One region of the Microbaculum marinisediminis genome, then DNA from elsewhere that is predicted to be linked to it. Evidence: riboswitches for the same ligand, from Rfam matches in the RefSeq annotation. Region 1 holds a riboswitch; the other holds the start of a gene.
The links. A riboswitch is a leader RNA that binds a small molecule or an ion and turns the genes downstream of it on or off. The one in region 1 is predicted to bind cobalamin.

Region 1 (14,587 bases):
GGCACACGATGGGCGAGGGCTTCACCTGGGAGACCCAGGACAAGGCGCGCGACATCGCGGCCGCCGGGAAGGCCTGGGAAAAGGCCAAGGCGCTGATGGCCGATCCCGAGATGGCGCTGGTCGTGCTCGACGAGCTCAACATCGCGCTGCGATACGATTACCTGCCGCTCGACGAGGTGGTGGAGACGCTGAAGGCCCGCCGGCCGGACCTGCATGTCGTCGTCACCGGCCGCAACGCCAAGCCGGAACTGATCGAGGCCGCCGACCTCGTCACCGAGATGACCCTGGTCAAGCATCACTTCGCCGCCGGCGTGAAGGCGCAGGAGGGCATCGAGTTTTGATGGCGCGTCGTGCCGGGCGCCGGCGATTTGCCCCGTCGGTCCCGCGTTGCCGGCAGGATCGGAGCCGGCGGCCTTCAGGCTCGGCCTTAAAAGGCCGGGGGGGAGGGGAAGGGCCGCTCGCTAGCGTTCTTGTTCGGTCGGTTTGTTTGGGAGCCCCCATGCGATGACCGCCCGGGCCATCATGTTCCAGGGAACCGGCTCGAATGTCGGCAAGTCGCTGATCGTGGCTGGGCTCTGCCGGGCGCTGACGCGGCGCGGGATAGCGGTGGCGCCCTTCAAGCCGCAGAACATGTCGAACAACGCCGCGGTAACGGCGGAGGGCGGCGAGATCGGCCGGGCGCAGGCGCTTCAGGCGCGCGCGGCGGGGCTGGCGCCCCATGTCGACATGAACCCGGTGCTGTTGAAGCCGCAAAGCGAGACCGGGGCGCAGATCGTGCTGTGCGGCAAGGTGTTCGGCGCCGCGAAGGCGCGCGAGTTCCAGGCGGTCAAGCAGCAGTTGCTGCCGCATGTGATCGAGAGCTTCGACCGGTTGAAGCGGACCGCCGAGATCGTGCTGGTGGAGGGGGCCGGCAGCGCCTCGGAGATCAACCTGCGCGCCGCCGACATCGCCAATATGGGCTTCGCCCGCGCCGCCGACGTACCCGTCGTGCTGATCGGCGATATCGATCGCGGCGGTGTCATCGCGAGCCTCGTCGGCACGAAGACCGTGATCGATCCCGCCGACGCGGCGATGATCGTCGGCTTCATCGTCAACCGCATGCGCGGCGATCCGACCTTGTTCGATGCCGGCATGGCGGCCATCGCCGAGGCGACCGGATGGGCGAATCTCGGGCTCGTGCCGCACTTTGCCGGTGCCGGCCGGCTTCCGGCGGAGGACGCCTATTCGCTGAGCGAGCAGGAGGCGGGACATGCCGGCGGGAAAATCCGCATATCCGTGCCGGTATTGCCGCGGATCGCCAATTTCGACGATCTCGATCCGCTCGCGGCCGAACCCGATGTCGCGCTGACCATGGTCGAGGCCGGCCAGGCCATCCCCGCGTGCGACCTCGTCATCCTGCCGGGCTCGAAGGCGACGATCGCCGATCTGAAGGCGCTGAAGCGCGAGGGGTGGGACGTCGATATTCTCGCCCATGTGCGCCGCGGCGGGCGGGTCCTGGGCCTCTGCGGCGGCTATCAGATGCTGGGCAGGACCATTGCCGATCCCGAAGGCATCGAGGGCTATCCGGAACTGGCGGAGGGGCTCGGCCTGCTCGATGTCGAGACGGTGCTGTGCAGCGACAAGAGCCTTGTCGAGGTGAGCGGCGAGACGGTCGCCGACGGGCTCTCCTTCCGTGGCTACGAAATGCACATGGGGCGCACGACGGGCCCGGCGACGGAGCGGCCGCTGGTTCGGCTGGCCGACTGTCGGGTCGATGGCGCGGTCTCGCCGGACGGCCGTGTCGCCGCCACCTACGTACATGGCTTCTTCGCCGACGATCGCCAGCGGGCGGCCTGGCTCGAACGGCTCGGCGGCGCCTCGGATCTGGCGTACGAGCGTGGCGTCGACGATGCGCTGGACCGGCTCGCCGAACACCTGGAGGCGCACGTCGATATCGACCGGATCGTCACGTCAGCCAGATGAGGGCAGAAAGCAGTCCGGTGGCGGCGATCTGGAGTCCACAGGCGACGCGGTAGAGATCGAGCGCGCGGCGGATATCGGCCGCCGTCGCCTCGGCGCGGCCGTAGCCCATCCAGTGATCGTCGACGCGGATGTCGCCGTAGATGCGCGGACCGGCCAGCTTCAGCCCCAGGGCGCCGGCCATTGCCGCTTCCGGCCAGCCGGCGTTCGGCGACTTGTGATGGCGGGCGTCACGAAGGGCGGTGCTGACGGCCGCCTTGCCGTCGAGGCTCAGAATCGTGGCGGCAAGGGCGATCCACACCGCCGACAGGCGCGAGGCGGGCAGGTTGACGAGATCGTCGAAGCGCGCCGACGCCCAGCCGAAGGCGCGGTGGCGTTCGCTCTTGTGGCCGATCATCGAGTCCGCCGTGTTGGCCGCCTTGTAAGCGGCGATGCCGGGCAGGCCGAACAGCGCGCACCAGACGGCGGGGGCGACCACACCGTCGGAAAAGTTCTCGGCCAGGCTCTCGATCGCCGCGCGCGAGACGCCGGCCTCGTCGAGGCTGTCGGGATCGCGGCCGACGATCCGCGAGACGGCCGCCCGGCCGCCGGCGAGGCCTGCGCGGTCCAGCCCCGTAGCGACGGCGGCCACATGCCAGTAGAGGCTTCTCTGGGCGATCAGGGTCGAGGCCGCCGCCGCGACCAGCAGGGCCGCCAGGAGATCCGGCAGGATGTCGAAGAGCGCGATCTGGACGATCAGCGTCGGGACGATCGCGACGGCGAGTATAAGGGCGAGGGCGAGCGCTCCGTTGGCGCGGCGCCTTGCCTCGGACAGGTCATCCGTGTTGAGGCTTCGGTCGAGCCGGTCTATCAGCGCGCCGATCCACATCACCGGATGGCGGATTGCCGCGTAGAGCGGCGCGGGATAGCCGAAGGCAGCCTCCGCGAGGAGGGCGAGAAACAGCACCAAGAGGTTCGACGCGATATCCATGATCGGCAAGACGGCTAGCACGTTCGCGCACGTCCCGGCAGGGGGGGAGATTGCTCATGGCGGGCGCCTGGCCGAGGCGCGGCGGCTTTTCCCCGGCGCGGCCGAGCCGATCATCGACCTGTCGACCGGTATCAATCCGCGGCCCTATCCGGTTCCCGATGTCCCGGCGGAGGTCTGGGCGCGATTGCCGGAACCGTCGGATGCGGCGGCCCTGGAGGCCGTGGCCGCGGCCACCTATGGCGGCGATCCGACGCGGGTGGTCGCCGCGCCGGGCACGCAGGTGCTGATTTCGCTGCTGCCGCGCATCGTCCCGCTGACGTCCGTCGCCGTCGTCGGGCCGACCTATGCCGAGCATGCCGCCGCCTGGGCGCAATCGGGCGCGGCGGTCACGGAGGTCGGCTCCCACGAGGCGGCAGCCGGACATGACGGCATCGTCCTGTGCAATCCCAACAATCCCGACGGACGACGGACGGATCCGGACACTCTGGCGGCGCTGGCCTCGGGTCTCGCCGCCCGCGGGGGCCTGCTCGTCGTCGACGAGGCCTTCGCCGACCTGGAGGACGGGCCGCTGAGCCTGATCCCCGACCTCCCCGGCGCGGGCGTGGTGGTGCTGCGCTCCTTCGGCAAGACCTACGGGCTCGCCGGCCTGCGGCTCGGCTTCGCGGTGGCCGGGCCGGAGCTGGCGGCGAAGATCCGCGCCGCGCTGGGGCCGTGGGCGGTGTCGGGGCCGGCGATCGGAATCGGGCGCCGGGCCCTGGCCGATACCGGCTGGCTGGCCGCGACGCGGGCCCGGCTGGACGGGGACCGGCAACGCCTGGACGGTCTTCTCACACGTGCGGGGCTCGCCGTCGTCGGCGGGACGCGCCTTTACCGGCTCGCGGAAAGCGCGCAGGCACCGGCGGTTTTCGACCGGCTCGGCCAGGCGGGGATCTTCGTGCGTCGTTTCGCTTATCGCCCGGACTGGCTGCGGTTCGGGATGCCCGGCGACGAGGCCGCGTGGGCGCGGCTGGCGGCGGCGCTGGGATGAAACGCGGCAACGCCCTCGACGGACGCAATCCGGTTCGATAGTGTCCGACTCGGATCGGTCCCGGACAGGCTGGCCTGAAAAGGCTCAGCCCGACGGGCGCAAAAGGGAACGCGGTGCCGGCCTGTCTCGACAGGACTTACCGAAAGCCGCGGCTGTCCCCGCAACTGTGGGCGCCAAGCCGTTCCTCCGTCATCCCACTGGCGTGACGCCGGGAAGGGGGAGGAAGGGCGCTAAAGGCGCGAGCCAGGAGACCTGCCGGTCCGTGGGACAACTCTAGACGCCGCCGGTGGAGCGGCAACGCGGGTACATACGATGACTAATCAGACGACGACGATTTCCCAATCTCTCGCCTCGACCCGTATCGGTGTCGCGGCCTTGGTGTTCCTGATGGGAGCCGTGCTGGTCTTCGGGGCCGGTTTCGCGCATCCGCAGGCCCTGCATGACGCCGCGCACGACGCGCGTCACGCGATGTCTTTCCCCTGCCACTGATCGCGTCATGCTGATGCGCATATTGGCCGGCGGCCTCATCGGAGGCATCGCCGGAGGTATCGTCGTGGGTGCGATCGAATCCGTCACGACGACACCGCTCATCCTGCACGCCGAGCAGTTCGAGACGACCGACGTGGCAAGCGCCGCGCAGATCCTGCTCGCCCACGTCCACAGCGGCGAGGTGGCAGCGGAAGGCGGCGACGCGATGCGGACGATCCTGACCTATACGGCGAGCGTGATCGTCGCGGTCGGCTTCGCCTGGATGCTGCTGGCGGCAATGTTCGTCAAGGGCGCCGAGATCACCGCGCGCAGCGTCATTCCCTGGGCGGTCGCCGGCTTCGTCGCGACCGGGCTCGCGCCGGCCTTCGGGCTCGCGCCCGAACTGCCGGGCGCCTACGCGGCCGAACTGGAACTGAGGCAGATCTGGTGGGTCGGCACGGCGGTGGCCACCGCGCTGGGCCTGGCGGCGATCTTCTTCGGCCGGCATGTCGTCTGGTCGATCGTCGGCGTCGGCCTGATCGTGCTGCCGCACATGATCGGCGCGCCGCACCCCGACGACATGGGCAGCCCCGTGCCGGCGGAGCTTGCCGCCCAGTTCGTGTCGGCCTCGCTGGTGGTTCAGGCGCTGATGTGGGTCGTTCCCGCCGTCATCGCAGGCTTCGCCATCGAGAGGATGCGTCCGGCGGCGGCCTGATCGCCGAATTCACGCAGACAATCGAGCCCGCGGGGACCTCCTCGCGGGCTTTTTCGTGCGTTAAGAGGCAGTTCAGGCGTCAGAGCTGGGGCGTCAGAACCGATGCCGCCGCGCCTTGGTCGCGCCGGCGAGGGCGTTCGGGTCCACCGAGAAGACGCAGCGCGGCGTGCCGGCCGCCGCCCATACGGTGTCGAAGGCGAGCAGCGTCTCGTCGATGACGGTGGGCATCGCATCCGGATGGCCGAGCGGCGGAATGCCGCCGATCGCGTAGCCGGTGATCTCGCGCACGGCCCGTCCGTTCGGGCGTTTCAGGGGCTCGCCCAGCACTGCGGCCATCCCGGCCTCGTCGACGCGGTTGGTCCCGGAGACGAGCAGCAGATAGGGCGTTTCCGTCTCCGCACCCTGAAACACCAGCGATTTGACGATCTGCGCGACTTCACACCCGCACGCGGCGGCAGCGTCCTCGGCCGTGCGCGTCGACTCGGGCATCTCGACTACGGTGATTTCGAGGCCCGCCGCCCGCGCGGCGTCGGCGACCCGTCTGGCACTCTCTGGAAGCTCGCTCATGGCGGCGTACCATGGTCGAGCGGCGATCCGCCGTCCACCCGAATTTCGTGGCCGATTGGAATTCGGCAGCGATCGCCCCATTATCGCGTTGAGCTTGCCCGTTTGACGGTATGGTATTTTGTTTGTCGGGTATCCTTTTGAAGGAAAGGCTCAGTTTTGGCGCTGGATGAGGACGACAAGACTGCCACAGGCGCGCCGGACAGGATCGAGGACGCATTTCAGCTGATCCTCGAAAACTGTCCGGTCCCGGTCGTGGCCGCGCGCATATCGGACGGCGCGGTGCTGTACCAGACGCCGGCCATGGCGGCGATGCTGCGGCTGGCGCCGGGCGACCCGCCGCTCAAGGTCGAGGACTTCGCCATCGACCGCGACGAACGGGCGGAATGCCTGCGGCTGATCCGGGAGCACGGCAGCGTCGACGATTTCAGGATGCACTTCAGGCGCAGCGACGGGAGCCGGTTCGTCGGGTCGATGTCGGCGCGCTTCGTCGAGATCGGCGGCGAAACGGTCATCGTCTCCAACCTGATCGACCTGACCACGGCGTTCGAGCGCGAAGCCGAGTTCAGGCGGGTCAACGAGACCCTCGAGGATGCGATCGAGGCGCTCGACGACGGCTTCGTGCTCTACGATGCCAACGATCGGCTGGTGACGTGCAATTCCCGCTACAGGGAATTCCACAGCGATTCAGCCGATCTCCTGGTGCCCGGCGCGCATTGGCCCGAGGTGACGCGGATCCGGGCCGAACGGGGGTTCTTCGTGGATGCCATCGGCCGCGTCGACGAGTGGATGGCCGAGCAGATGGGGCAGCGCGGTATCGCCTTGCGCGAGGAGTTCCCGTCGAAGGAAGGGCGCTGGTTCGAATACTCGCACCGCCCGACCCGGCAGGGCGGCTTCGTCTCGGTGTGGAACGAGATCACCGAGCGCAAGCAGATGGAGCTCGCGCTACGGCAGCGCGAAGAGCATTTCCGCAGCATCGTCGAGGGCCATCCCCTCCCGGTCTGGATGGTCGATCTGGCGACGTCGGAGATCCTCTACGAAAGTCCGTCCGCGGCCGAACTGTTCGGCCGGGCCTGGCCGTCCGACCAGCGCGCCTACACCGTCGACCATTTCGTCGATCCCGCCGATCGCGACCGCTTGATCGCCGAACTGCGCAAGAGCGGCGAACTGTACGATGTGGAATTGCGGGTACGGAAGGTCGATGGAACGGTGTTCTGGGCCTCGCTCAACGACCGGATCATCGAGTACGAGGGGCGTGAAGTCTCCATTCTGAGCTTCATTGATCTCACGGCGCGCCGCGAGACCGCCGCCGAAGCCGCTCGACAGCGCGAGATCCTGCATCAGAGCGAAAAGCTGAGCGCTCTGGGAGAGCTGCTGTCGAGCGTCGCCCACGAGCTCAACAATCCGCTGTCGGTCCTTATCGGGCAGGCCGTGATGCTGCAGGAGCATGCCTCCGATCCCGACACGGCTGTCCGGGCGGAGAAGATCGGCACGGCCGCCGACCGCTGCGCGCGGATCGTCAAGACCTTCCTGGCGATGGCCCGGCAAACCTCCGAGGAGACGGCGCCGGTCGACGTCAATGTGCTGATCGAGCAGGCGCTTGAATTCGCCGCCTATTCTCTGCGCACCACCGGCGTCGACATCACCCTGCGCCTGGCCGACGATCTGCCCGTGGTCTACGCCAACGAAGACCAGCTGGTGCAGACCTTCACCAATCTGATCGTCAATGCCGAGCAGGCGCTGAGGGGAACCGAGGGGCCACGCACGCTGGAGATCACCACGGCGGCCGTCGACGATGGCGAAGGCGTATCGATCACCTTCGCCGACAACGGTCCGGGAATTCCCGAGGAGGCGCGATCCCGGATCTTCGAGCCGCTTTTCACCACCAAGCAGGCCGGCGTCGGAACCGGGCTGGGGCTTGCGCTGTGCCATCGCATCATCGAGGGGCATGGGGGATCGATCGAGCTGGAGCGTACCGATCGGCCGGGCGCGACCTTCACGATCCGGCTGTCGCGCGACGGCGCGCGGAGCAGGACGGCGGAAGACGAGGCGCCCCACCCCGAGCAGTCGGGCGCCGGGCTGCGGATCCTGGTCATCGACGACGAGGCGGATGTCGGCTCGCTCATCGCCGACTGCCTGGAAATGGACGGACATACGGTGGATGTCGAGCAATCGGCCCGCGGCGCCCTCGAAAGGCTGAAGCATCGCCATTACGACGTGGTGCTGAGCGACATGCGGATGCCGGAACTCGACGGCGTCTCGTTCTACGACATACTGAAGGACACCAATCCCGCGCAGGCCCGCAGCCTGGCGTTCATCACCGGCGATACGTTGAGCCGCCGCGTCAGCGAATTTCTGGCGACCACGGATAGTCCCTATATCGAAAAGCCGTTCATGCCCGACGACGTGCGCGAACTCGTTAATCGCGTGATGAGCCGAAAAAACGTCTGAACCGGCAGCCAATGCCGGAAAAGAAGCCTCTTTTCCGTGGCGGATCGTGGTAAACTGTTCGTTAACAAGCCAGTATCCCGACCGGAATCGGACACACGAATGTCGGAAAAAATGATCATCGAAGAGGTGCCGGAACCGCACAAGCGCGAGAGCCGGCTGCGAGAAGCACTCAGCCGTGCGCGCCAGCAGGAGGCCGAGCGGTCCGACGTCATCGTCGACTTGCGCGAGGCCGAGCTCGCCCGGCTGGAACTACTGCAGGACGCGCTGAGCGAGGTGTTCGACGAGATCCCCGAGGATACCGACTTGCTCGAATGCTCCCTCGTTCCCTCGACGCCGCCCAGACTGTGGGTCGACGTGCTCGGCCACGTGATGATGGGCCGCGACAAGCGCACCTACCGGTTCCTGAAGGATACCCGTCACGGTCGCCAGGTGATCCTGGAGACGACCAAACTCGACGAGATGGCCGGGCGCGTGACCGACTACGTGGCGCATCGGCTGCTCGAGCGCGAGCGGGCGCTGGAAAGCGATGCCGACGGCAAGACCGTCGTGCGGCTGGGCGAGACGGAGACGCCCGCCGGGCCGGACGAGCCGTCGCGTCGCTCAGGTGCGGTCTGGGGAACCGTGATCTTCACGTTTCTCGTCGGCGCGTTCGCCGGTGCGGCCGGTCTGTTCCTGGCCGGATTGCTGCTCACCGCGCCTTAGATCGCGCGAAAATCGCCGCCCGGCGCGGTGGATTGGCCGTTTTCGAACAGGGTCGTTTCCTGCAATTCCTGCAGTTCGCCGCCAATAAAGCCGCGCGTGCGCAAGCGGCAGGTCCAGGCGCCGGCGTTCCCCGAGACCTCGTAGAGATTGTACTGCGCGCCCGGCTTGCTGCCGTGCTCGAGCGCCGAGGCGGAGGGCACGCCGACGACCGGCACCGGCTGGCGCGGTCCGGCGATCCAGTGCAGGCTCGCGCGGTGTTCGTGGCCGTGCAGCACCAGCTCGGCGCCGCAGTCGCCCAGCAGCGCGCGGAAGGCGCGGGCGTCGGTCATCCGCCGGTAGCGGTCGCCATGGGTGCGGATCGGGGTGTGGTGAACCAGCACGACGCGGAACAGGCCTTCGTGGGCGAGGTCCCGCAACAAGGGCTTCAGGCGCGCGATCTGGTCGCGGCCGATGCGGCCGGTCGCCATGAAGGGGGCCGAGACCACGGCCGACGAACAGCCGATGATGGCCAGGGGGCCGCGCCGGCGCAGATAGGGGAAGCCGGAATGCGCGGCGGTATCGGGATCGCCCGCCATGTATTCGCGCCAGGCCAGCGCCGTGCCGGGAATGGCGCGGCGGGTGTAGGCGTCGTGATTGCCGGGAACCAGCGAGACGTGGTCGGGCGGGCCGAGGCTTTGCAGCCAGAGCCGGCAACTCTGCCACTCCGACGCGGTCGAGACGATCGCCAGATCGCCCGTCACCGCGATGTGGTCGGGCGACTGGTGCTCGAGATCGCCGGTCAGCGCGTCGAGAACGTCGCGGCGGTGGATCCGGTGACGGCTCCGCCGCCAGTTGATCCAGCCGAGCGCGCGCTTCGACACCAGCTCGCGGCGGAGCGGTGCGGTCTCGGGCGGTACGTGCGGGTCGGAAAGATGGGCCAGCCTGAACATCGCCCGCGGTTCTACCGTTCGCGGGCGATATTGGCCAGACGGGTCGTCAGTTGGACGAGAACGTCATCAGCGTCGCGGCGATGCGCCCGTCGCGCATGTCGACCGCAGGATGCCAATGATAAGCCCGGCGGCTGAAGAGGCGCCAAAACATGATCTGCTCCATTTGGTAAAGTGAAGGCGCCGAACAGGGTGCCTTGCTTGCGGTGGAGATAGATGTTGCACTGCAATATTCCAAGGGCCACAAGAGCAGGTCTGCTTTGCGTGGCGCGCATGTCCGCTTAACAGGGTATCCAGTCAACGGACTATCCGGGGGGCGGACGGCGCGGACGCCCGGAAACGTGTCGGGACGATGCGACGACTGCTGAAACTACTCCTGCGGCCCTGGTGGCTGTTGAATCGCGGCATGACGCTCGGCGTCAGGGCCGTCGTCGCGCGCGACGGCAAGGTGTTCCTTGTGCGCCATTCCTACCTGCCGGGCTGGTATCTGCCGGGTGGCGGCGTCGAGCGCGGCGAAACGGTGCTCGACACCTTGACCCATGAGTTGCGCGACGAGGGCAATATCGTCCTTGAGGAACAGCCGCGGCTGTTCGGCGTCTATTCCAACGAGGCCGACCATCGCGGCGATCACGTGGTCCTGTTCGTCGCCGGGGCCTGGCGGCAGGACGGCGCGTTCCGTCCCACCATGGAAATCGTCGAAGCCGGCTTCTTCGCCCTGGACGATCTGCCGGAGGGCACCACGCCGGCGACGCGGCGCAGGCTCGCCGAGGTGTTCGACGGCGCCCTGCCGGACACGCGCTGGTAGGGTTCAGGCCGCCTTCAGCCGTGCCCGGTCGTGCGGTGCGGTCATGTCGATCAGCGGGCCGGCGGGAATGATGCCTGTCGGGTTAATCGAGCGATGGCTGGTGTAGTAGTGGCGCTTGATGTGATCGACGTCGACCGTCTCGGCGATCCCGTGCACCTGATAGAGGTCGCGCAGATAGCCGAACAGGTTGGGATAGTCGACGATGCGGCGGATGTTGCACTTGAAATGGCCGAAATAGGCCGGATCGAACCGTACCAATGTCGTGAACAGCCGCCAATCGGCCTCGGTGAGGCTGTCTCCGGTCAGGTAGCGCCAGCTGGACAGGCACTTTTCCAGCGCGTCGAGGCTGGTGAACAGCCTCGTCACGGCCTCGTCGTAGGCCGCCTGGGTGGTGGCGAAGCCGGCCCGGTAGACGCCGTTGTTCACGGTCTCGTAGACGGTCGCGTTGATCCGGTCGATTTCGGCGCGAAGCGGCGCGGGGTAGAGGTCGACGTGCGGGTTGCCGCCGACTGCGTCGAAGGCCGAATTGAGCATCCGGATGATGTCGGCGGATTCGTTCGAGACGATGGTCTCGCGCTGCTTGTCCCACAGCACCGGGACCGTGACGCGGCCGGTGTAGCGCGCGTCGGCCTGCAGGTAGATCGCGGAAAGGCGCCGCTGGCCGTAGAGCGGATCGGGAAAGGCGTCGCTGAATTCCCAGCCTTCGTCGGCCATCGTCGGCGCGACGCCGGATACGCCGATGTGGGCCTCCAGCCCCTTCAGCACGCGGACCACGAGCGTTCTGTGCGCCCACGGACAGGCCATCGAGACATAGAGGTGGTAGCGGCCGGGTTCCGCGGGAAAGCCGCCATCTCCCGTCGGACCGGGCGCGCCGTCCGGCGTGATCCAGTTGCGGAATTGCGTTTCGGGGCGGCGGAACTGGCCGTCCGAAGACCCCGGCCTCGGCTCGTCGCTGCGCCATATTCCCTCGACCAGTCGTCCCAAAGTCTCGTCTCCTTGCTCGTGTGGGGCCGCGATCGGCCCATCGTGCGGCCCATCGGTTGGCCCGTCCTTCTGGGACTTACGTAGCGGTTGATAGCGAGTCGAAAAGGCCGTAGTGATCGATGATATTGTTGCCGAAGGCTGAACAATGGACCGGATGGCGGAGATCGAAACCTTCGTCCAGGTTGCCGAATCCGGGGGGATCGGAGCGGCGGCCGAGCGACTGGGGGTTGCCAAATCGGCGGTGAGCCGCCGCCTGAAGGAGCTCGAGGAGCGCCTCGGCGTGCGGCTCGTCAACCGCACGACACGGCAGCTGAGCCTTACCGATACCGGCAAGACCTATTACGAGCGGGCGGTCCAGATCCTCGCCGATCTCGAGGATGCCGACCAGAACGCCGCCGCGCTGCACGGGGCGCTGTCGGGCCGGCTCAAGATCGCCGCGCCGCAGTCCTTCGGCGTGATGCACCTGACGCCGGCGGTGACCGGTTTCCTGAACAATCATCCGGAACTGTGGATCGACCTCGACCTGAACGACCGGCGCGTCGACCTCGTCAACGAGGGGTTCGACCTGGCGGTCCGTATCGGCCGGCTCGAGGATTCGAGCCTGATCGCGCGGCGCCTGGCGCCGGTGCGCAACGTCGTCTGCGCAAGCCCCGACTACCTCGCCCGGCACGGCATGCCCGAACGCCCGGAAGACCTGATGGCGCACACCTATCTGCGCTATTCGAACGTGCCGGAACGGCGGGTGTTCAGCTGGATCGACGAACACGGCCGCGAGCGCGTCGTCAATCCGAAGGCGCGGCTCGTCTCCAACAACGGCAACATGCTGCAGGCCGCGGCGGAGGCGGGGCTCGGCATCATCTCGCAGCCGACATTCCTGGTCTATCAGTCGATCCGCGAGGGGCGCCTGGTGCCGATCCTGACCGACATCGAATGGTGGCAGCTCGGCGCCTACGCGCTCTATCCGCCCGGCCGGCATCTGTCGGCGAAGGTGCGCGCCTTCGTCGACCATCTGGCCACCTGCTTCGGCGACCCGCCCTACTGGGACGATCTCGGCGCCGCCGGCCCGGTCGTGCGGGCAATGGCGGGCTAGATCCGGCCCGGCCTCCTGTCACAGGTTTATAACTTGACTTTCAAAGTCGATAATCTTATCGAGGGTTGGTTGCGCCTGTAACTAATCTGGAACGATTCAAAACTGAGGCCAGCGGTGATCGTCTGTTCCTGCAATGCCCTGTCGGATCGCGAGATACGCGCGTGCCTGTCGCCGGGGCCGGACTGTCCCTTTACGCCGGCCCAGGTGTACCGGTGCCTGGGGTGCAGCCCGCAATGCGGGCGCTGTGCGCGCACGATCCGCGAGATCATGGACGCGGCCCTGCCGGCTGTGCACAGCGGCTGCGTGACGCAATGCAACGCCGTGTGCCCGCTGCGGGCCGAGGAGGCGGGCGATGGCGCGGCGGGCGGCCGGCTCGACGCGTTCGAGTTGGCCGAGGAGGCATATACCGACGGTCCCGTTCGCGTCTGAGCCTCGTTTCGGCGCCGATTGCCGCACCGTCTCCCTGTTCCTATCCAAAATCGCGAAAAATGCGCTAGCTTGACGGCATCGCTGATGTCCGATCGCGATCAGGCCGGAAGGCGGTTCTTCCGGCGATGGTCGAAATTTTCCCCAAGTCACCGGTACGCTGCGGCAGAAGGAGGAGTTTTGTCATGAAAGGCGACGCGAAAGTCATCGAATACCTCAACAAGGGCCTGCGGTCCGAGCTGACGGCGGTCAGCCAGTACTGGCTGCACTACCGGCTGCTGGAGGACTGGGGCTTTCTCGACCTCGCCAAGAAATGGCGCGAGGAATCGATCGAGGAGATGGGCCATGCCGACAAGTTCATCGCGCGGATCATCTTTCTCGAGGGCTTTCCGAACTTGCAGGAGCTGAACCCGCTGCGCATCGGCGAAAACGTCCAGGAAATCCTCGAGGTCGACCTGGCCGGGGAATACGAGGCGCGCACGCTCTATCTGGAAGCGGCCAAGTACTGCGACTCCGTCAATGACCGGGTGTCGAAGAACCTGTTCGAGGAGCTGGCCACCGACGAGGAGGGGCATATCGACTTCCTCGAAACCCAGCTCGACCTGATCGAGAAGGTGGGCGTGCAGCTGTATTCCCAGAGACACATGGGCGGCCTCGGGGACTGAGGCCCGAAACGACCGCAAGGCCGCGCTGGACCGGCGCGGCCTTGCGTGATATCAGGGCCGACCTTCGACGGGAGAGACACCGCCCCATGTTGCGGATCGTAGAGCGACGACGAGTTGGAACGCGCGAAAGCGCGTGCACCGCCGTTGCGCCCCGTCGCCCGCGCCGCCGCCTGTAAGAGCGTCGGCCAATCCCGACAGACCCACTGGAACCGGCTCGCGGTCCCCGGGGCGCCCGACAAGACGCTCTCGGGACCCCTGACATGACCGCCCTGACCAAACCGATCGCCGAAATCCAGTACGAAGACCTTTCCCACCTCGAAATCGTCGAGGGCCTGCTCGACGAGGCGTTCGGGCCCGGCCGTTTCGCCAAGACCGCCTATCGGTTGCGCGAGGGAACGGTGCCGATACCCGAGCTGAGCTTCGTCGCGACGCTGAAGGGGCGGCCGATCGGCGCGGTCCGGCTGTCGCCGATCACCATCGGCGGCGCCGAGGCGCTGTTCCTCGGACCGCTGGTGGTCCATCCCGACCACAAGAACCAGGGCTACGGGCTGACGCTGATGAACCGTGCGCTACATGCCGCCAGGCAGCTCGGCCATCGGCTGGTCGTGCTGGTCGGCGATGCGCCCTACTACGCGCGGGCGGGCTTCAAGCCGATCCCGCCCGGCCGGGTGAGGCTGCCGGGGCCGGTGGACCCGAACAGGCTGTTGGCGTGCGAACTCGTCGAGGGATCGCTCGACGCGGTCAGCGGTATGGCGCGGCCGGCGCCTCGTCGCTGAAGCCGCGCGTTCCCGGACCCGTCACCGGCCCTCGCGGTACCAGGCGGCGGTGAGGGTGG
Region 2 (14,587 bases), on a different contig from region 1:
TCGAGAACCCGGATTCCATTCGGCCAGAGATTCAGGCCGGCGCCGGCTGTGCGCAATTCGGCATCCTTCTCGCAAACCGTTACATCCCAGCCCATCCGTCCCAGGTATATCCCCGCGGTCAGACCGCTGATGCCGCCACCACAGATGATTGCACTCTTGGTCATTGCTCTGCCCTCCGGCATTCCACGGCGCGCGCCCTCGATGCTGCGGGTGGCCTGTCGAACATGCCCTCGCGCCCCTCTGTCCAGTTTTGATGTCTAGAAGTCGTGAAACGTGCCGCACGGCGCATTGCGCCGCCGACAGATCCACTCGAATGATGAGCCAGACGATCGTTCAAACGTGCCGGGCCCGAACGTCTTTCGGGAAATGGTGCCGGCGACGTGCCGCCCCCTCGTACTGGCCGGGCGTGCGTTTCATTGAGGTCGACGCCTCCTGCCTTGTTGATCATCCTTGGCCCCCAACGCAACGCGCGCTCCACCACGATGTAAGTTGGCACGGCCCCATGATCAGGCCCGGTTCTGGCGTGGAGGGGTGGGAGTGAAATCAACATAGTTTCCCCGATCCTATGATCCCGGGAACGTCACGATATGGGGGGCCAAGCGGCAAGAATGACTATGGTCACAGCTGGCGCCGCAATGGCCGTACCGCTGCCCGTAAAAAGCAGGATCGCATACTGCCTCCCGCACCTGTTGGAAGAAGGTTCCGGCGGCGAGCGGCACAAGGCCTTGACCGCGCGCGGCGCAATCACCCCCGCTCCATCTGCACCATCGGGATGGGCGGGACGCCAAGGAAAGTCCGACGGTCCAGCTGGGCGGCTGTACCGACGCTGAAAACGGAGGATGCCGGGCGGTTGCCGGGGATGATGGCCGGCCGCGAGGACGAAGACTGCAAGTCACCGGAGGCATTCAGGAACCGAATACCGTACAGCCCTGCTCGAGGTCACTCATCTCTCGCCAACACCGGCGCGAAAATCGAATCGATTTGGACCGGGGTCAGTGCACACTCCGCCTCGACCGCCTGCCTCAACCCGATGCCTTCGCGCAGCGCAAGCTTCGCCATCTCGGCGGCCCTATTGTATCCCACGATCGGATTTAGCGCGGCGGCCAGGGTCAGCGAGCCATCGTATAGCGACTTGCAACGTTCTACGTCCGCTTCGATCCCGTCGATGCAGCGTGTGCGCAGGGTATCCATGCCATTTGCAAGCAAGCGCATCGACTGCAGGATATTGAGCACGATAACCGGCTCCATGGCATTCAGCTGCAGCTGGCCGGCACTCGCAGCCAGGGTCACGGTCAGATCGTTCCCGATGACCTGAAAACCGACCTGATTCATCATCTCCGGCATAACCGGATTGACCTTGCCAGGCATGATCGATGAACCCGCCTGAACTGCCGGCAACCTGATCTCGCCGAAGCCCGCGCGTGGACCGCTGGAAAGCAGACGGAGATCGTTGCAGATCTTCGAGAGCTTGACTGCGATGCGCTTGAGCGTGCCCGAGACGGTAACGAAGTCGCCCGTGTCGGATGTCGCCTCGACGAGATTGCAGGCCGGCCGAACCGCCACACCGGAGATCTCTGACAGATACCCGCAGGCGATCGTTGAGAATGCCTTCGGCGCATTGACGCCCGTTCCGATGGCCGTACCACCGAGATTGACCTCCGCCATCAGCCGAACCGCGCTCTGAAGCTGAAGGACATCCTCCTCTATTGTCTCGGCGAAGGCATCGAATTCCTGCCCGAGATACATTGGAACGGCATCTTGAAGCTGAGTCCGCCCGACCTTGATGACGTCAATGAATTCGTTGCCCTTGCGCCGAAATGCAGCGGCGAGCTCGCGCATGCTGGTCATCAGCGTCTCGACGCCACGTGCGACGGTCAGTCGGATCGCGGTCGGATAGACATCGTTGGTCGATTGGGAGAGGTTGACGTGATCGTTGGGGTGGATCGCCGCGTAGTCTCCCGGCCGCCTGTCGGCGGCGAGTAGGGCGAGGTTCGCAACGACCTCGTTGACGTTCATGTTGGTGGAGGTCCCGGCACCGCCCTGCATCATGTCGACCGGGAAATGCGGCTTGAGCGTTTCGCCGCTGATCAGCGTGTCGCAGGCTTGATCAATGGCAGCACCGATGTCGCTTCGGATCAGCCCCAGTTCGATGTTGGCGGCCAAGGCCGCTTTCTTGACCATCCCCAAGGCCACGATGAATTCCGGAAAGTCGTGGAGGCGGACTCCGGAAACATCGAAGTTGTCGACCGCCCTTGCGGTGTGAACCCCATAGAGGCATTCAACCGGAAGCCGGACCTCGCCAAGCAGATCCGACTCTATGCGTGTACTCACGTCAGAGTTTCCCCTCATGCATCATTGATGGCCCCGCCAGGACCTTGAAGCGTCTTTGAGACCTGAGCAGGCGCCCCCGGGAGCATGTCTGCACGTCCCCGGTGCATGCGCCCGCGCCAATCCTGCGTCATGGAACAGAGTGATCAGCCTAGCCGCGGTTAATGCAGACGACCTTCGGCTGGGTCATTTCCTCGAAGGCAAATCGAACGCCTTCCCTTCCCATGCTGCCATATTTGAAGCCACCGAACGGCATGGCGTCGAACCTGTAATCAGAGGAATCGTTGATCATCACTCCGCCAGCGTCGATCCGCCCGGCTGTGTCGAGCGCGTCCGCCAGATTGTTGGTGAAGATGCCGGCGTGCAGGCTGTAGTCTGGACCGTTCGCCATAACGATCGCCTCGTCGAGCGTTTCGAACGGTGTGAGCAGGACCACGGGGGCGAACACCTCGTCATGCCATAGGGCGCAGTTCAGCGGCGTGCCTTCCAGCACGGTCGGATGATAGAGCGAACCTTCGCGACGATTTCCGCACAGCAGTGTCGCACCGGCAGCTATCGCCTCGTTGACAGCCGCCTCGGTGCGCTGGGCTGCCTGCCTGGAGATCATCGGCCCTACATCGGTGTCTTCGAGGGAAGGGTCGCCCGCCTTCAGCCTTTCGGTTGCGGCGACAAACGCATCGCGGAAGCGATTGTAGAGGTTCGACTGAACGAGGATGCGCTGGGCGCCGATACAGTTCTGTCCGGCAGCCCAGAAGGCTCCAGAAACGCAACTTTCGACCGCCTTGGCAAAATCGCAATCTGCCATGACGAGGACTGGGGCGTTGCCGCCCAGTTCCATGGCCAGCTTCTTCAGCCCGGCCGTTTTTGAGATCGCCTCGCCGGCGGCAAAGCCGCCCGTGAACGATACCATGCGAACATCGCGGGCCGAGACGAGAGCCTTGCCGAGCTCAACGCCTCCGACCGCTAACGTGACAATCTCTTCGGGCAGACCCGCTTCGACGAGAGCCGAGACAAGATTGATTGCCGACAGCGGCGCCAGTTCCGATGGTTTGAGCAGTACGGCATTGCCGCCGGCGATCGCCGGTCCAAGCTTGTGAGCCACCAGATTGAGCGGATCGTTGTAGGGCGTGATTGCGGCGATGATGCCGAGCGGCTCGCGCGTGAACCAGCCCTGACGCAGCTCCGATCCGGGATAGGCATCGAACGGAACAATCTCACCGGCATTCCGCTTCACTTCGTCGGAGGAGAGCTTCAGCGTATTGACGCAGCGCAGCACCTCCTTGCGCGCCTGGACAATCGTTTTGCCAGCTTCCATCACGATGGTGTTCGCGAAGGTGTCGCGTCGGCATTCGATGATCCGCGCCGTCTCTTCCAGGATGCTCGCGCGCTGGTGACGCGGCAGGCCGCGGGCGAGAGAAGCGCCGCGACGGGCACGCGCCATGAGCGCCTCGATCTCGTGCGCTTCGCGTGTTTCCACCGAGCCCACCAGATTTCCGTCGAAGGGATTGAAGATGGGAAGCGCGTTCGTGTCTTCGGCAACGTGACGTGTGACGGTATTCATTCGACAGCATTCTTTCTTGGGTCTGCGCGTGGAGCATCAGAGGAGAATCGGACGGGGCCCGTGGCCGCTCATTCCAAAGCCACGCCAGCACCGAAGTGGCCCCGGCGCGGAGCGGAATTGGAGATGCACGCGCCTCGCCGATCCGGACGGGACGTTGACGTTTCCTCCGGTCGATACTCGTTCAGATCGTCTGAACTTCGCCGACCAGTTCGTCCATCACCGAGCGAACCGCGCTTTCGGCAATCGAGATGATGTCGTCGATCTCCGCCTTGGTCGTCACAAGCGGTGGTGCGAAGCCCAGAATGTCGCCATGCGGCATAGCCCGGGCTATCAGGCCCCTGTCGCGCGCCGCCTTCGACACACGCGGTCCGACCTTTAGGGACGGGTCGAAGCGCTTCTTGCCCTCGCGGTCGCCGACGAACTCGATCGCCCCCATCAGGCCGACGCCGCGCACTTCGCCCACGATAGGAAACTGCGCGAACCTGTCTTTCAGCTGGGCCTGGAAATAGGCACCGACCTGATGCGCATTGCCCGGCAGATCCTCCGTCTCGACAATGTCGAGAACCGCATTCGCGGCCGCGGCACCAATCGGGTGGCCGGAATACGTGTAGCCGTGCGAGAAAGCGCCAACGCGGTCAGCACCTTCTTCCATCACCCTGTAGATCTTCTCGCCGACGATCGAGGCCGAGAGCGGGAAGTAGGCGGACGTCAGGCCCTTCGCGATCGTGACCAGATCCGGCTCCATGCCATAACGCTGGGAACCGAACATGGAGCCGGTTCGGCCGAAACCGGTGATGACCTCGTCGGCGATCAGCAGCACGTCATGTTTGTTGAGCACGGCTTGAATGGCCGCCCAGTAGCCTTCCGGCGGAGGCGTGATGCCACCGGTGCCGAGCACCGGTTCGGCAATGAAGGCGCCGACATTGTCGGGACCTAGCGTTTCGATGAGTTGGTCGAGTTCTGCGGCCCGGCGGGCCGAGAACTCAGCTTCAGTCTCGCCGGGATTGGCACCCCAGTAGTGGTGCGGAACGCCGGTGTGGACGATCTGTGGCAGCGGCAGGTCCATATGGTCGTGATAGAAGCTCATGCCGGTCATCGAGCCGGAGATCACGCTGCAGCCGTGATAGCCCCGCTCGCGCGAGATGATCGTCTTCTTGGTCGGTTTGCCGCGCAGGTTGTTGTAGTACCAGACGAGCTTCGCGTTGGTCTCATTGGCGTCGGAACCCGACAGGCCATAGAAGACCTTGCTCATCTTCCCGGGCGCCATCTTCACCAAACGGTCCGACAGGATTGCAAGCTCGTCGGTCGTGTGGGCGGCGTAGGAATGGTAGTACGCCAGACGATGGGCTTGGCGGGCGATGGCTTCCGACACTTCAGTGCGGCCGTAGCCGACATTGACGCAGTACAGGCCGGCAAAGCCGTCGATCAGTTCATTGCCGTGAGCGTCCCGAATACGGATGCCCTTGCCGGTCTCCACGATTGTCGGATCACCGATCTTGCCAGTGGCGAAATCCTTCAACTGCGTGAAGGGATGAAGAACCGAGTTTCTGTCCTTCTCGCTGATAACGTTGATGTCGATCGTCATGGCGTATCTGCCTTTCAGTTCTGTTCCCGCGAGCGCTTCGTCGCAGGCGCTTTCCAGTATTCCCGTCGGGATGCGGCCGCCCATCGCAACGCTCGGCTCGCAAGCAAGAGCCGTCAGCGAAAAACCTACGGCCTGCCCCCTTCGCCAGACGCGGAAGATATCGCTTTCACATAGCCGCTTGACGGCGCAGATTAATGAAATTACGCAGAATTCCTGCAATAAGACCCATAATTCGCAGGAAAACGGCATGATCAGTCTCGATCGCGTAGATGCAGATCTCCTGGAGGCGGTCCAGAAGAACAATCGCCTGACGTCCGAACAGCTGGCGGAGATCGCTCACCTCTCCCCGACGGCCTGCCAACGGCGTCTCAAGCGCCTGCGTGCCGAGGGGGTAATCGAAGCTGACGTCTCGATCGTTTCGCCAAAGGCGGTCGGACGCCACGTGACCATGATCGTACTGGTTTCTCTGGAGCGCGAGCGCGCGGATATTGTCGACCGTTTCAAGGCGGCGATACGCAACACGCGAGAAGTCATGCTCGGTTACTACGTCACGGGAGATGCCGACTTCATCCTGGTCATCACCGCCAAGGACATGGAGGACTATGAGCAGTTCACTCGCCGCTTCTTCTATGAGAACCACGACATCAAGGGCTTCAAGACCATGGTGGTGATGGATCGCGTGAAGGCCGGCTTCGCGTTTCCGATCGAACCGGATCCGGCCACCGGGGCCCCATCCGTCTAAATCGCATGGATCAGGGATCGCGGTGTTTCACACGCCGGTCTTGACCCGAAAAACGGATCCGTCCGAGTGCGACTTTCCTGGGCGCTGTTCAGGTATGGAGGAGTTTCCAGATGCCGAAGAAGCAACATCCTGACGCGCAGATTGCCCTTTCACCGCTTGCGTTCGAGCGCTGATCGGCAGCCGGGGCACGGAAGCCGAAACCGCCGCCGAGCCGTCGGTTCTGATGGGCCGGACTATGATTGCAAGGCATTCATGGCCGCGAACTGACGCTCGGCGAGTTTTGCCGTCGCCGTGGCATGGCGGCCCCGGGGCGGTTCGCCTCCAGGTTCCTCGCCCCTATGCAAGGCCATGAGCAGCCGCGTCTTCAGGGAAACCAGCTCCGGATCGCCGAACGACCTGAGCAAGGCCTGGAATTCGACGTAAGCACGCCGGTCGAATGGCTTTGCCCTGCCCATGATGTCGACGACCGGATGCGGCGGATGAATATAGGCGCACGGCACCAGATGCTCCGGGATAGGGACCGTCCTGGCGTGCGTCTGTCCGGTCCGCAGGAGCTTCGGTATCAAATGCGTATGCGGCCCCTCGGGGCTCCTGCCGTCGGCGGGCGGGATCGGTTGGAACACCTCGATCCGCCCGAACCGGCAGGTGAAGACGCGGTGCGGACTGATGTCCGGCATCGCCGGACCCAGCGGATTGCCCGGCGCAAACAGCGACGTTCCGCACCACTCCCGAAACCGTGCGACGACGGCCGGGTCGGATACCCGGACGCAAGCGTCGACCTGCAACGTGCCGAGCCCCAGGTCGAACAGGATGGCCTCGCGATCGCGTGGCCGCACGGCGGCGACGTCGGGGCCGAGTTCCGTCAGCACCGTCCGGCGGCTCGCCGCGCACGTCGCGCGCGGGAGACAGAGCGCGACCGCATGCGACCAGCGGTCCGGTGCGCTGTTTGGCGTTTCGTAGGCGAACGCGACCATGTCGGCGTCGAAGTCGAGCCGGATCGCGCCGCGGTCGGTCGCGGCGCACACGTGATCCGACGCGGTCCCGAGCTCGATCGGCTCGCCATCGTCGTACAGGAACTCCGCGATCGCGCCGAAGGTCCCCAGGCTCCAGGCCGTGCCGGGGTCGCGCAGCTTTTCGGCGATCACCGTCGCAAGACAGGTGGCCCTGTCCGCGTAAGGGCCCGAAGCTACGGTCGTGTCGTCGGTCATCGTCATCGTCCTTCGCATGAACGTGTCGCGTCGGGACCGGCGGAACCGATCCGGCTCCACGGCACGACGAGGGTCTTGCCGGCCGCGCGCACGCGATGTGCGACGACCCGATAGGCGGTTTCGAGGTTTTCATCGGTCAGCACGGCGTCCGGGGCGTCGTCCGCCAGCAAGCGCCCCTGTGCCAGGAGGATCAGCCGGTCGCAGAACCGCAGCGCCAGCGACAGGTCGTGCAGCACCACGACGACCGTGGTTCCGGCTTCGGCGCGATCGCGCAGCAGATCCAGAACCTCGAGCTGGTGATACGGATCGAGTGCGGCGATCGGCTCGTCGGCGAGAAGCACGTCGGCCTCCACGGCAAGCGCGCGGGCAAGCAGCACTCTCATGCGCTCGCCGCCCGACAGGGTCGCCGCCGGCCGGTCCCGCAGCGCCGTGATATGGGTCGCCGACATCGCGGACTCGACCGCCTCCCGATCACGCTCGCCGCCGCCGCGCCCGCCCCCGCGCCCGCCCCCGCGCCCAAGATGCGGCAGCCGGCCGAGCGCGACGACGCGCTCGACCTTCAGCGGCCAATGCACGCGGCCCGATTGCGCCAGGTAGGACAGCCGGTATCCCAGGACATCGCGTCCCATCCGGTCGGCCGTGAGGCCGTCGTAGCGGACGTCCCCGGTATCCGGCGCGTCGAGCCCCGCCAGCACCCTCAGCAAGGTCGACTTGCCCGCGCCGTTCGGGCCGATCAATCCCACGACGCCGGGCCGGTCGACGGTCAGGGTCAGCGGCGCCAGGATCGTGTGTCCGCCGCGCCGAACGGAAATGTCGCGTGCCGCGATCTTCATTCGACGTCTCCACGCATGCGCCACAGGAGCGAGAACAGGAAGGGGGCGCCGATGATCGCCGTGACGACGCCGAGCTTGAGCTCGGGCTGAACCGGCAGGAGACGCACCAGAATGTCGGCGGCCAGCGTCAAGACGGCGCCACCAAGCCCGCTGGCCAGGACAAGCGGGCCCGGCCGGTGACCGACCAAAGGACGCAGGATGTGAGGGACGACGAGCCCGACGAAGCCGATCGCGCCGGCCACCGCGACCGCGCTGCCGACCGTGAAGGCCGACGCGAGGACGAGCCGGACACGCAGCCGCGCCACGTCGAAGCCCAGGCTGCGCGCCGTGTCCTCTCCCAACGACAGCGCATCGAGCCCCCGGCCAGCGCCCAGCAGAAGCACCCATCCGACCGCCATGAACGGCATGGCCAGCAGCACGTGATCGAGGCTGCGGTCGGCGAGCGACCCCATCAGCCAGAAGACGACCTCCATGACGGCATAGGGGCTGGGTGAGAGGTTGAGCGCCAACGCCGTCAGCGCGCCCGACAGGCTGCCGATCGCGACGCCGGCGAGGATCAGCGCGGTCGTTCCCGTTCCCTGCCGCGCGAGCAGAAGCAGAAGCGCGGTCGCGACGCCCGCGCCGGCAAGCCCGCCGAGCGCCAGTCCGATCGAGAGGAATCCGGCCAGGCCCCAGTAGAACGCGATCACGGCACCGAGCGCGGCCGCGCCCGAGACACCGATGACGCCCGGATCGGCCAGCGGATTGCGCAACAATCCCTGCAGCGCGGCGCCCGTGGCCCCGAGACTGAAGCCGACCATCAGTCCGAGCAGCGCGCGCGGCAGCCTCAGCTCCACCATGACCAGCGCACGGACCGTGTCGCGTCCGGACATGGCATCCAGGGCCGCGGCAAGCGGATCGAGCGGCACATATCCGATGGCAAGGGAGAGGACGAACAGGATCGCCGATACGATGCAAAGCGTTCCCGGCAGGACAGGGGTCGCGGTCTCCGCCGCATGGCGGCGCCCGATCGGGACATCGGAACTCATCGTGCCGCCTCCGTTTGCGGGTTCGGTCGCGACCGCGCTTTCGCGGCGGCAGACTTCAACAGTGCCATCGCCTCCGCCAGCTGCGGCCCGGCACAGGTCCACAACCGCGTCGGCACCTCGACCACCGTCGCGGTCTCCTTGAGCGAGGCCAGCGCGGGGTGATCGAGAAGCGCCTGCGCCATGGACTCCGGCGCGTCCGCATCCGCGTTGATGATCAGGACGTCGGGTCTTGCCGCGACAATCCGCTCCAGCGGCAGTTGCCCCAATCCATCCGTCTGGAGGTCGGCGGCGAGGTTTGCCAGCCCGGCGCGGTCCAGCAGCGTGTCGACGAGCGATCCGCGGCCTGCCGTGAACCCGTTGGGACGCAGGACCAGTGCCGTCGGGCGCGAACCGGCTATCACGGCCCCGCTTTCGCTCAGCGCCGTGTCGAGCGCCGCGATCATCGCCTCGCCCGCCGCTGCGTTGCCCAGCACGGTCGCCACCATCCGGATCTGCGCGCGCACCTCGTCCAGTGTCCCGGGAACCCCGAGCTCGATGACGGGAATACCGATCCGCTTGAGAAAGCCCACCGTCGTCCGCGTCGTATGGACCCCCGCGACCACCAGGTCCGGCGACAGCGGAACGATCTCCTCGGCGAGCCCCCGGTTCACGGGCACGGCGCCGGCGAGCGCTCTCACCGCGGATCCAAGGCTGTCGCGGGCAAGCCAGGTCACCGATTTGACCTGACCGGGATCGGCCAGCCGCAGCACCAGTTCGTCCGTGCACAGGTTGATCGATACGACGGACCGGGGCTTCGCCTCCGCCCGCGCCGGGAGCTGGACCGCCAATAGGGCGGCCAATAGGGCGGGGGCGGTCAGGGCCGCCGCTACGACTGCGTGCACTGCCGCGAAACGACGCATCGCTCAGAACGCCAGTCGCAAGCCGGCATAGGCCGCGCGCCCCGGCGTGCCGTAGCCCCAGACCTCCTGGTACTGTTCGTCGAACAGGTTGTCGACGCGACCGAACAGTTCGGCGGTGTCGCTGAGCTTGTAGGAGCCGGCGACGTTGACGAGCGTATAGGCGTCCAGCGTCAGGACCGACCTGTTGTAGACGGCGTCGTAGACCCAGTCTTTCTGAGCACCGTTGTAGACGACCGAGAGATTGGCGTTCGCGCGCCCGTCGAGGAACACGTAGTTGACGTCGAGGCTCGCCAGATGCGGCGGTCGCCGCACCAGGTCTGCACCCGTCGCGTCCTTGCCGTCGGTGTAGGTGTAGGAGGCGCGAACGAAGAGGTTGTCGAGAGGCGACACCGAGACACCGAGTTCGACACCGTGGATCCTGGACTCGCCCGGCATGTTGACCGACGTCGTGCCGGCCCCGGTGATCAGGTCCGTTATGCGCATGTCGAAGTAGGTGGCGTCGGCCACGACGCGTTCGCCCCACAGGGCCTGATCGATGCCTACGTCCCAGCCGGCCGCCTGCTCCGGCTTGAGGTTGGGATTCCCCCGGTAGGTCTGCGTGTACCCGTAGAGTTCGAACATGGTCGGGTTCTTCACGCCCGTGCCATAGGAGGCGCGCAGCTTGGTGCCGGTTGCGTCGATGGTATAGGCACCGGTCAGCCGATAGGTATCGGCATCCTCGAAGAGATCGTTGACGTCGTGGCGAACGGCGGCCGTCACGAACAGGCTGTCGAACAGCCCGAGCTGGTACTGGCCGACAAGTCCCGTCGATTCGATCGTCCGGTCGAGATTTGACCAGAGGCTGTCCACCTTGACGCCTTGGGTTTCGTGTTCGGCCAGGAACGTGAGGGTGTGGCTCGCCGGGACCGTCTCCTGCTCGAGGTAGAGATTCGACTGATAGTCCAGCTTGTTCTTGTCCCCCCGATACGTGCTGGTGACCGCCTTGTCGGCGAGATAGTCCGTCGTCTGGTCCGTCCGCGTCGCGCCGAAGATGTGCTCCCAGCGCCCCTCGAACATCCGGAAGGTGCCCTGGACCCGGCCGAACAGCTGCTCGCCGCGGGAATCGTTGAAGGCGTCGATCGGGCCGATGCCGCCGATGTCGGCGTCGCCTTCCCGCATGAAGTTGGTGAAGCGCCCGACGAATGCCAGGTCGATATCCTCGGTCGGATGGATCCCGAACTTGATGAGGCCGGTTCCGTTCCGGTAGGCGTCCTTCTCGAGGTTTCCGTTCGCCTCGTCCGCGCTGGATATGCCGTCGGTGGACAGTCCCACAGCGCTGACGAGCAGATCGAACCTGTCGTCGCTGGCGCTGACCGAGGCATGGCCGCGGAAGGTGCCGAACGACCCGCCTTCCGCCGATACCGTGGCGCTCGGCGCCCCGTCGCCGCGCCTCGTGACGATATTGATCACGCCGCCGATGGCATCCGAGCCGTAGAGGGCGCTCTGCGGGCCGCGCAGCACCTCGATGCGGGCGACGTCCTGGACCAGCAGATTGCCGAAGTCGAATTCGGATCCGAAGGCGGGATCGTTCATCTCGATGCCGTCGATCCGGACCATCGTCTGGTTCCCTTCGGCACCACGGATGCGGACCTGCGTGAAGTCGCCGATTCCGCCCGTGCGATTGACGGCAACGCCCGGCACCTGGCGTAGCACGTCGGAGACGACCCGGATCTGCTGCTCCTCGAGCTCTTCGCCGGTAATGACCGTGACCGTGCTGCCCACCGCGCGGTCCGGCGTGGCGGTCCGGTTCGGGCTGACGGTGATCTCGTCGAGCGTTACGGCCGCCGCTTCGCTGACGGGCGCGAAGCGACCATCGGAAGCGGTCTCGTCATCCGCCGACCGGACGTCTTGGGCAGAGGCCCGCGGCGCTGGCGCCAGGGCCAGCGCGGCAATCAGGATGACAACGGAAACGGAATGGAGTCGCGGCTCGGACGAGCCGGTGAGAACGGATTTCGGCATTTCAAGACCTCGGGCGGTACGCCAGGTGGCACGTCACCGCGAACGAAGTCTCGCCGGTCATCGCCCGAAAGCGATGGCGGCTTGCCAACCATCGAAACACCCCGTCCGACGTCGTCGCGTGTGACCACGGCTGACGGCAGGTCTCCTGGCTCGCGGGTTGTCACCGATCCGTCGCCTTCCCGGTGCCCGAGGCCCAGTGGCGTATTGACGGACGACTATCCGCTTACAGTTGCGGGGGCAGCCGCAGATTTGGATCGAACGACCCTCACTGCGTTCCCTTTTGATCCCCGAGGGGAACCGTCGCGCCGGACGCTAGGCACGATTGGATGATATGTCAATCAGGCGGCCAAGGCGGGGGATGCCAAGTCGGGGGATGCCAAGCCGTGCACGCGCAAACCGCACCGGCGGGTTATCCAAAGCGTGCCGCCGACGTCTATTCGCCCCGCCTTTGGGCGCCGCTTTCCGCCGCTCGCGCGATGTCCGGCATCGCGGCAAGTTTCCTGTCCACCAGGTTGCGCGCTTCGAGAAGGACCATCAAGGGATCCCAGGAACCCTCGAGGAACCGTCGACGCCGTCCCTCGGGCAGGCAGAAGGGTATTCGCCGGTCGCCGGAGACGATCTGTCCCGCGGCGATATCAGCCGTGAGTTCGGTTTCCGGGGCGGCCTCGCAACGACTGCGCAGCCAAAGACCGTCCGCGGCGGATACCGGCAGGCATGGCAGTCCTATGGACAGACAGTTGCCGGCGAAGATCTCGCCGAACGATTCTCCCACGATCGCCCGGATGCCGAATCGATAGAGCGCCTGGGGCGCGTGCTCCCGAGAGGAGCCGCAGCCGAAGTTCCGCCCGACCAGCAGGATCGATGCCCCGGCGAAACGCCCGTCGTCGAACGGATGAGGCGCGTCGCCACGGTCGCGCGCGGCGCGACGCAGGCTTTCGAACACGTGCGCCTCGATCCCGCGGAAGGTGACCAGCTTGAGATACCGCGACTCGAGGATCTGGTCGGTGTCGATGTCGTTGCCCGCGAGCGGCAAGCCGCGGCCCCGAACCATGTCGATGCGCCCGGTCATGACCGCCCGCCCCCATCCGGCGTCGCGTCCGGGAACGCGCGCACATCCGTTATCTCCCCGGCCAGCGCCGCGGCAGCCACCATGACCGGTGACATCAGGAACGTGCGCCCGTCGGGCGATCCCTGCCGCCCCCGGAAGTTTCGGTTCGACGACGACGCGCAGACCTGCGGCCCGACCAGTTTGTCGGCATTCATCCCGCAGCACAGGGAGCAGCCCGCGTCACGAAGTTCGAACCCGCGTTCCTCGAACAGCGTGTCGAACCCCCGGCTCGCCGCTGCCTTGAGCACGGCGCGCGATCCGGGGACGATCATCGCACGCACACCCGACGCGACACGACGGTCGGTTGCGCGCAGGAATGCCGCGACGGCCTCGAGATCGGAAAGCCTGCCATTGGTGCAGGACCCGATGAACGCGGTGTCGATCCGCGTGCCCGACACCGGTTCCCCCGGAACCATTCCCATGAACTCCATCGCCGCGCGCCAGCCGGTCTCTTCGTCTCCGGCGCCCGCGGGATCGGGCACCGGCAGGTCGACCGGCACCGACTGATCCGGCGAAGTCCCCCATGTCACCATCGGGCCGACGTCCCCGACGTTCACCACCACCTCGTCGTCCCAGGTGGCGTCGGGCTCGGACGCGATGTCCTGCCAGCGCCGGACGGCGGCCTCCCACGCCGCCCCTTCGGGCGCGAACGCACGGCCCTTCAGATAGTCGAACGTGGTCCGGTCGGGATTGACGTATCCGCAGCGCGCCCCACCCTCCACAGCCATGTTGCACAGGGTCATCCGCTCTTCCATCGAGAACCGCTCGACCGTGGAGCCGCAGAACTCATAGGCGTATCCGAGCCCACCCTTCGCCCCCAGGCGGTGGATCACGTGCAAGGCCACATCCTTGGCGAACACCCCGAAGGCGAGCTCTCCCTCGATCGCGATCCGCCGGACCTTCAGCTTCTCCATGACCAGCGACTGCGACGCCAGGACATCGCGCACCTGCGAGGTTCCGATCCCGAAGGCAACCGTTCCGAAGGCGCCATGGGTGGAGGTGTGGCTGTCGCCGCACGCGATCACCATGCCCGGCTGGGTGAGCCCGCGTTCGGGCGCGACGACATGGACGATCCCGTGCATCGCCTTCATCGGATCGAAATAGGGAATGCTGCTGGCTCGTGTGTTGCGCGCCAGAAGCTGTACCTGGGCCTCGCACAGCGCGTCGTCGAACCGGCGCACGTCGCCGCCCGTCGAAATCGAATGGTCCGCGCACGCAAACGTCCGTTCGGGATGCGCGACGGTCAGTCCGCGTTCGTGCAGATCCTCGAAGGCCTGCGGACTGCTCACTTCGTTGA

Region 2: linked by a shared signal. The riboswitch ahead of MUB46_RS20585 (TonB-dependent receptor plug domain-containing protein) and the one ahead of MUB46_RS08600 (CbtB domain-containing protein) in region 1 are both predicted to bind cobalamin.

What each region holds. Positions count from the first base shown of each region.
Region 1 covers NZ_JALIDZ010000003.1:529,141-543,727, forward strand. Annotated here, with positions in the region: gene cobO (cob(I)yrinic acid a,c-diamide adenosyltransferase) at 1-341, shown strand, start outside; gene MUB46_RS08585 (cobyric acid synthase) at 505-1,962, shown strand; gene cbiB (adenosylcobinamide-phosphate synthase CbiB) at 1,946-2,929, opposite strand; gene cobD (threonine-phosphate decarboxylase CobD) at 2,928-3,956, shown strand; cobalamin riboswitch at 3,995-4,230, shown strand; gene MUB46_RS08600 (CbtB domain-containing protein) at 4,269-4,445, shown strand; gene MUB46_RS08605 (CbtA family protein) at 4,459-5,139, shown strand; gene MUB46_RS08610 (YbaK/EbsC family protein) at 5,233-5,706, opposite strand; gene MUB46_RS08615 (hybrid sensor histidine kinase/response regulator) at 5,863-8,154, shown strand; gene MUB46_RS08620 (hypothetical protein) at 8,254-8,856, shown strand; gene MUB46_RS08625 (metallophosphoesterase family protein) at 8,853-9,785, opposite strand; gene MUB46_RS08630 (NUDIX domain-containing protein) at 10,135-10,587, shown strand; gene MUB46_RS08635 (glutathione S-transferase family protein) at 10,591-11,571, opposite strand; gene MUB46_RS08640 (LysR family transcriptional regulator) at 11,726-12,661, shown strand; gene MUB46_RS08645 ((2Fe-2S)-binding protein) at 12,776-13,090, shown strand; gene bfr (bacterioferritin) at 13,273-13,752, shown strand; gene MUB46_RS08655 (GNAT family N-acetyltransferase) at 14,013-14,528, shown strand; gene MUB46_RS08660 (hypothetical protein) at 14,550-14,587, opposite strand, start outside.
Region 2 covers NZ_JALIDZ010000011.1:94,114-108,700, forward strand. Annotated here, with positions in the region: gene MUB46_RS20540 (FAD-dependent oxidoreductase) at 1-164, opposite strand, end outside; gene MUB46_RS20545 (aspartate ammonia-lyase) at 940-2,331, opposite strand; gene MUB46_RS20550 (aldehyde dehydrogenase family protein) at 2,480-3,889, opposite strand; gene MUB46_RS20555 (aspartate aminotransferase family protein) at 4,071-5,474, opposite strand; gene MUB46_RS20560 (Lrp/AsnC family transcriptional regulator) at 5,722-6,216, shown strand; gene MUB46_RS20565 (DUF6925 family protein) at 6,450-7,424, opposite strand; gene MUB46_RS20570 (ABC transporter ATP-binding protein) at 7,427-8,257, opposite strand; gene MUB46_RS20575 (FecCD family ABC transporter permease) at 8,254-9,285, opposite strand; gene MUB46_RS20580 (ABC transporter substrate-binding protein) at 9,282-10,112, opposite strand; gene MUB46_RS20585 (TonB-dependent receptor plug domain-containing protein) at 10,188-12,182, opposite strand; cobalamin riboswitch at 12,301-12,499, opposite strand; gene MUB46_RS20590 (3-isopropylmalate dehydratase small subunit) at 12,616-13,251, opposite strand; gene MUB46_RS20595 (3-isopropylmalate dehydratase large subunit) at 13,248-14,587, opposite strand, start outside.